DNA from 2 places in the uncultured Salinibacterium sp. genome. Region 2 is predicted to be linked to the other one. Evidence: riboswitches for the same ligand, from Rfam matches in the RefSeq annotation. Region 2 holds a riboswitch; the other holds the start of a gene.
The links. A riboswitch is a leader RNA that binds a small molecule or an ion and turns the genes downstream of it on or off. The one in region 2 is predicted to bind thiamine pyrophosphate.
Positions count from the first base shown of each region.

Region 1 (3,404 bases), on a different contig from region 2:
GCGCGATCGGTTTTCTGCAACGCGAGCTGGCGGATGATGAACAGCACGAGGCTCACGGCGCCGGCGGCAATCGGGATCGCGGGAGCAATCAGCACGTCACCGCTCGCAGATTCGCCCAAACTCGAGAGCCCATAAATGAGCCCTGAGAAAGCGATAGCCGAAAGGATGACGGACAGAATGTCAATCGAGACCTTGCGGGGGTCGGTGACGTTCCTCACCTTGGTGATGCCGAGCACGAGTGCGGTAACGGAGATGGGGATCATGACGATGAAGACCCAGCGCCAGTCAAAGACCGCCAACACGAGACCGGCGACCGTAGGGCCGACGGCGGGTGCCATCGACATGACGATAGACACATTGCCCATGGTCTTGCCGCGCGTAGCCGGGGGCACGAGAGTCATGACGGTGGTCATGAGCAACGGAAGCATGATTGCGGTGCCCGAGGCCTGAACCACGCGTCCCACAATGAGCAGCACGAACGTGGGAGCAATAGCTCCCAACAGAGTGCCAGCGGTGAAGAGGGACATCGCGGCGATAAAGATGCTGCGGGTCGTGAACCGTTGGATGAGGAATCCGGTTATGGGAATCACGACCGCCATCGTGAGCATGAAGGATGTCGACAACCACTGAGCGGTGCTCGGTTGGATGTTGAGATCTTCCATAATGCCGGGGATTGCGACAACAAGCGACGTCTCGTTGAGGAACACGACGAAAGTTGCCGCGAGCATGAGCGCGATAACGAGACGGTTGCGACCGCTGTTATCGACCGAGCTCGTTGAAGACCCCTCAGCCGAGCTGGGGAGGGGAATGCTGCCGGTGATCGGCGCGGTGCTAGTCATTAAAATCCTGTCGTGTTCTCAGCGGTCGGACGAAGCAGCAGCCGGTGTCGAATGGGCGCACAAATCAGTCGTCATCTTTATTCTTGCTCAGTGCAACGACATTCGTCAGCACAATAATTCCCATTTCGTGCTGAGCGGGGTGAATGGGAGCCCAATTCGGGGTGGATGCGCTCGCGCACTGCGCGCCCGCACGGAGCGGAAGGCCGATGACTCTGAACAGTCTGGTGCCCGTGTCCGAGCATCCGCCCGAACCGGTATGTTGGAAGAAATAACTTGTGACACGGGGTGCCCTGCGGGGCTGAGAACACACCCGTCGAACCTGATCTAGTTAGAACTAGCGAAGGGATGTCGCGCATGTCGCGTACGCCAGAACTGCTGTTGACCGCCACTCAAGACGCGCTCGAGGCGGTGAGATCGACGTCGCCACTCGTGCAGTGCATTACCAATAACGTGGTGGTGGGCTTCACCGCTAATACTCTGTTGGCCGTGGGGGCGGCACCAGCGATGGTGGACATTCCCGAAGAGGCGGGCATGTTCGCCGGGGTGGCCTCCGGAGTGCTCATCAATTTGGGCACGTGTCGCGAAGAGCAGCGCGCTGCCGCCCTCGAAGCTGCGCCGGCCGCCAATGCTGCCGGAACGCCGTGGGTGCTTGACCCGGTTGCCATCGGTGCTTTGCCGGTGCGCACGTCGCTGGCTCATCGTCTGCGTGATCTCGGTCCATCGCTAGTGCGAGGCAATGCCTCGGAGATTCTGGCGCTCGCCGAACTCGGAACGGGCGGTCGAGGCGTCGACAGTACGAGCAGCGTGGATGACGCCCTCACCGCCGCCCAGATGCTCGCGCGCGCGACGGGAGGCGCCGTCGCGGTATCGGGAGCGACCGACATGGTGACCGATGGCGTGAGTGTCGTGAGGCTCACGAACGGGCATCCGGTACTCACCAAGGTGACGGGCGGCGGTTGTGCGCTCGGGGCGATCATGGCGGCATTTGCGGCGGTGACTCCGGATGCGCTGACAGCGGCTGTTGCGGCGACAAGCGTCTACACGGTGGCGGCCGATCTCGCGGCGGAGCGTTCGGCGCTGCCGGGCAGCTTTGCGGTGGCCCTCTTGGATGCGCTGAGCGAAGTTTCGGCGGACGACATTGCAGCACGGGCGGTGATCGCGTGAGCTTCGACCTGTCGACATATTTGGTGACGGACTCAGCCCAGGCTCGTGCCGCTGGCCACGACCTTGTTGATCTCGTCTACGAAGCGGTGGCCGGGGGAGTGACGCTCGTGCAGTTGCGTGAGAAGAACATGCCGGCGCGCGAATTTCTCGATCTGGTGTTGCGGGTGTCGACGGCGGTAGCGCTGAAGGTTCCTGTGCTCGTGAATGATCGGGTAGACGTCTATCTGGCTGCCCGAGAAATGGGAGCCCGGGTTGCGGGCGTGCATGTGGGGCAGGGCGATCTGCCCGTCGCGTCGGTGCGTGCTCTCGTGGGTCCGCGAGCGATCGTGGGTCTGAGCGCGTCGACGGAAGATCAACTGTATGCGGCCAGTGTGCGTTCTGCCGGAGTCGACTATGTCGGCATTGGTGCGCTGCACCCCACGACGAGCAAGAAGGATGCTCCCGAACCGCTCGGGCACGCTCGTATGGCCGAGCTCATTGCGCTCAGCGGGTTGCCCGCCGTAGCTATTGGGGGAGTTGGTCAGGACGATCTCCCCCTGCTGCGGGCCAGTGGCGCTCGCGGTGGTGCGGTGGTTTCCGCAATTTGTGGTGCTGCCGATCCGCGCGAGGCGGCGCGGGCGCTCGCCGCAGCGTGGGCTGCCGACGCGGAGGTGACGGCGTGAGCGGGAGCGCTGTGGGCGGAGCCGGTGGGAGTGTCGTGCCGAGCGTGAGCGGTGTGGGTAGCGCGAGTGGGGTACGGATTCCCCGGGTGCTGAGCATCGCTGGCAGCGACCCGTCGGGTGGGGCCGGTATTCAGGCTGACCTCAAGTCGATTGCGGCCAATGGTGGCTACGGGATGGCGGCGATCACGGCATTGACGGCCCAGAACACTCTCGGGGTGCGTGGTGTTCACGTGCCGCCCGCTGATTTCTTGCGCGAACAACTCGATGCCCTGAGCGACGACATCGCTATCGATGCCGTGAAGATCGGCATGCTCGGCACCGTCGAGGTCGTGGACGTCGTTCGTGCGTGGCTTGAAAGAGTGCAGCCACCCGTGGTGGTGCTTGACCCGGTGATGGTCGCCACAAGTGGTGACCGACTGTTGGATGCCGAAGCCGAGCAGGCGCTGCGCGACCTCGTGCGGGTGTGTGACCTGGTGACGCCCAATATCCCCGAGCTCGCGATCATCGCCGCGGAACCTGCCGCCGAGACGTGGCCCGAGGTGCTGGAGCAGGCGCGGCGAGTCTCTGCCTCCTACGGGGTGCGCGTAGTGGCCAAGGGCGGACACCTGAGCGGGGCGGAGGCTCCGGATGCGCTCGTAGATGCGCGCTCGGGGAACGCACCCGTAGTGACCGAGTTTGGCGGCATCCGGATAGAGACCAGCAACACCCACGGAACAGGGTGTTCGCTGTCGAGTGCGCT
Region 1 covers NZ_CAXBBH010000004.1:150,274-153,677, reverse strand. Annotated here, with positions in the region: gene AACZ26_RS13110 (MDR family MFS transporter) at 1-839, opposite strand, end outside; TPP riboswitch at 1,111-1,202, shown strand; gene thiM (hydroxyethylthiazole kinase) at 1,194-2,003, shown strand; gene thiE (thiamine phosphate synthase) at 2,027-2,665, shown strand; gene AACZ26_RS13095 (bifunctional hydroxymethylpyrimidine kinase/phosphomethylpyrimidine kinase) at 2,662-3,404, shown strand, end outside.
Region 1: linked by a shared signal. The riboswitch ahead of thiM (hydroxyethylthiazole kinase) and the one ahead of AACZ26_RS06080 (ECF transporter S component) in region 2 are both predicted to bind thiamine pyrophosphate.

Region 2 (3,404 bases):
CTGCTCTGCCCGCACTGAGCGTTGAGGTCGCGGTGGCGGAAACTGCGGAATCCAGACCCCGCGCGCGGCAAGCTCTTCACCTTGGCGCGAAAGCACTTCCGCTGGCGCTCCGTCAGCGATGACGCCCCCACCGGCGGCAAGCACAACGATTCGGTCGACAACATCGCTCCACACCGACACGCGATGCTCGACAACCACAATGGTTGCGCCGGTCGCTTCAGCAACCCTGATCACGGCATCCCGAACTTCGGTGACTCCTTCGGGATCAAGGTTGGCGGTGGGTTCATCGAGCACGATGAGTCCCGGCCGCATGGCAAGCACACCGGCGAGCGCAAGCCGCTGCTTCTGCCCGCCGGAGAGCGCACTCGTGTTTCGATCCAAGGCAACGTCGAGCCCGACCTGATCGAGACTGTGGCGCACTCGTGGCCAGATCTCGTCGCGCGGCACCCCGAGGTTTTCGCACCCAAATGCGACGTCGTCACCAACGCGCTCCAGAATCACCTGGCTGTCGGGGTCTTGAATCACCAGGCCAGTGCGACCGCGAATGGATGCCGGATGCTGGCCATCTACGAGAAGGGAACCTTCTGACTCCCCTTCGTCGTCACCGACCACCCCGGCAAGGGCGTGGAGGAATGTCGACTTTCCTGCCCCGGACTCCCCCAAGATAAGCACTCGTTCGCCCGGTTCGATGCGCAGATCGAGGCCGCGCACTGCCCAGGCGAGCCTGCTGGAGTGGCGCCACCCCCATCCTTCTACGGTGACGCCAGCAGGAGTGACGGAGCTCAGACTCGCTTCGCAATCTCACGACCGGCACCGAAACGGTTGAGCGCTCCGGTTGCTGCGAGCCCTCGAGTGGCAAGCCACGACAGCAGGCCTGCGATCAGCATTCCGCCGACGATGGCAGCAGCGGTGTAAATCAGGATGAACGGCAGTGCCGAGCCGGGGTACCAGAGGATGAGGTCGGTCATGGCCATGGCAAGCCCGGCGCCAGCACCGGCGAGAATGGCACCGCTCACCCGCCAGTTGGCGTAGAGGAATGCCGCGAACACGAGCTCAGCGCCGAGACCTTGCGTGACGCCACTCACGAGCGTCAGGGGGCCCCACTGGTTGCCGATGAGCGCAGAGACGGATGCCGCGACAACTTCGCCGTAGATGGCCGCACCAGGCTTGCGGATGACGAGGGCCGTGAGCACACCGGCGAACAGCCAAAAACCCCCGCCGATTGCTTGCAGGCCCGGCAGGAGCGCAGAGAACGGAGCGAGCGCCGGCGTCGACGCAACGTTCCAGATGACGAAGATCAGTCCGCTCGCAACACCGATGACGCTGGCGACGACAATATCGATGACGCGCCACTGAAAACGCGATCCCGGAGTCGATGGGCGAGTAGTTGACGAGGATGATGCTGTTGTGGTCACTTTCGTGCCTTTCACTAGTGAATGGCACGGGTTTCAAGAGTGTCTGCTCCCTGCGCTGGCATGATCCAGATCAGGTTCGACGGTCGAAGCTTGGAGAAGCTCCCTCTCAGCCCGGCTCACCGGACTCCCGTGTTCGCCTCCCAGTCTAATCATCAATAGGCTCAGACGATGGACTTCCGCATCTTTACCGAACCTCAGAACGGCGCGAGCTACACCGATCAGCTCACGCTGGCGCAAGCAGCTGAGTCACTCGGGTTCACCGGCTACTTTCGATCGGACCACTATCTGACGATGGATGACCGCAACGGTGGCATTCCTGGACCGACTGACTCGTGGACGACCTTGGCGGGGCTTGCGCGCGAGACGTCCACCATTCGGCTCGGCACGCTCGTGTCATCGGCGACCTTCCGGCATCCGGGAATTCTGGCGATTCAGGTTGCTCAAGTCGACGATATGTCTGGCGGGCGGATCGAGCTGGGTCTGGGCACCGGCTGGTTCGAGCGTGAACACGAAGCCTATGGAATCCCTTTTCCTGCCAAACGATTCGGGCTGCTCGAAGAACAGCTCGACGTGATTACGGGCATCTGGGGCACCGAACCGGGGAAAATGTTCTCCTATGAGGGAAAGCACTACACCCTGACCCAGTCCCCCGCGCTGCCCAAACCGGTTCAGAGCCCGCTGCCGATCATCATCGGAGGCAGCGGCCCGAGCCGCACCCCCGCGCTGACAGCCACATTCGCCGCCGAGTACAACGCGGGGTTTGCAACGGTTGCCCCGCTCAAAGAACGCCTCGACCGCGTTCAGGCGGCCTGTGAAATGATCGACAGAGACCCGTCAACGCTCGTACTCTCGATTGCGGGCACAACAGCCGTCGGCGCTACGGAAGCTCAGATCGATACGCGGGCCACTGCGGCGAACAGCACGGCCGAAAATCTTCGCCACACCGGCTTTGCGGGCACAGCTAGCGAAGTGGTCGACAAGATCTCTGAGCTGAAAACACTCGGCTTCACCCGTGTGTACTTTCAGGTCATGGATTTCCACGACCTGGACCAGCTCGACTTTCTCGCTCGCGAAGTGCTCCCTCAGCTCGACTAGAAGGGTCGACGCGATTATCGCTAGGAGTCTTGGTCGACCGTCACAAAGTCGATCAAGTGCTCGACCCGTCCGAGCAGCGCAGGCTCAAGGTCGCCGTAGTTCTTCACTTTCGAGAGGATAAACTGCCACGCCCGCGCGATGTCGGCTTGATCCGCGTGCGGCCACCCAAACGCCTCGCAGATTCCGTGCTTCCACTCGATCGTGCGCGGCACGGTGGGCCAGGCAGTGATTCCGAGACTGTGAGGTTTGACCGCCTGCCAGACATCCACAAATGGATGCCCGACCACGAGCGCGTGCTTGCCATACTTGCCGCGCCCCACGGCTTCTGCAATCCGGCTCTCCTTCGACCCGGCAACAAGATGATCGACGAGGATGCCCAGCTTGCGTTCGGAGGTAGGCGCAAAGTCCGCGACGATCGCTTCGAGGTCATCAATGCCGCCGAGGAACTCGACGACAACTCCCTCGGCGCGTAAGTCGTCTCCCCAGACCTTTTCTACGAGCTCAGCGTCGTGGCGCCCCTCGACGTAAATGCGACTCGCGAGAGCCGTGCGAGCGCGCTGCTCAGGCGCCGCGAATGAACCTGACGCTGTCTTGCGAGTGGCAGCCGCACCGACTTTAGGAGCTGGTTTGACCAACTCCACAGCAACACCATCGATCAAATAGCCGCTGCCGAGCGGAAAGGCGCGCGAGCGGCCGCTCCGATCTTCGAGTTCCATGAGGCCATCGGTGAAACGAACGAGCGCGCCCACGTAGCCGTCGGCCAACACTTCAATAACCATGCCGGGCTCGATTGGCACTTTCGGAAGCACAGCGGGGCCTCGCTGGATGCTGAAATCGGCGAGAACGTCGTGGGAGTAGCGGTCGTCAGTCACCGATCGAGGTTAAGTGGTGTTG
Region 2 covers NZ_CAXBBH010000001.1:1,226,177-1,229,580, reverse strand. Annotated here, with positions in the region: gene AACZ26_RS06085 (ABC transporter ATP-binding protein) at 1-711, opposite strand, end outside; gene AACZ26_RS06080 (ECF transporter S component) at 783-1,415, opposite strand; TPP riboswitch at 1,446-1,556, opposite strand; gene AACZ26_RS06075 (LLM class F420-dependent oxidoreductase) at 1,584-2,510, shown strand; gene AACZ26_RS06070 (DUF3097 domain-containing protein) at 2,531-3,382, opposite strand; gene AACZ26_RS06065 (VanZ family protein) at 3,379-3,404, opposite strand, start outside.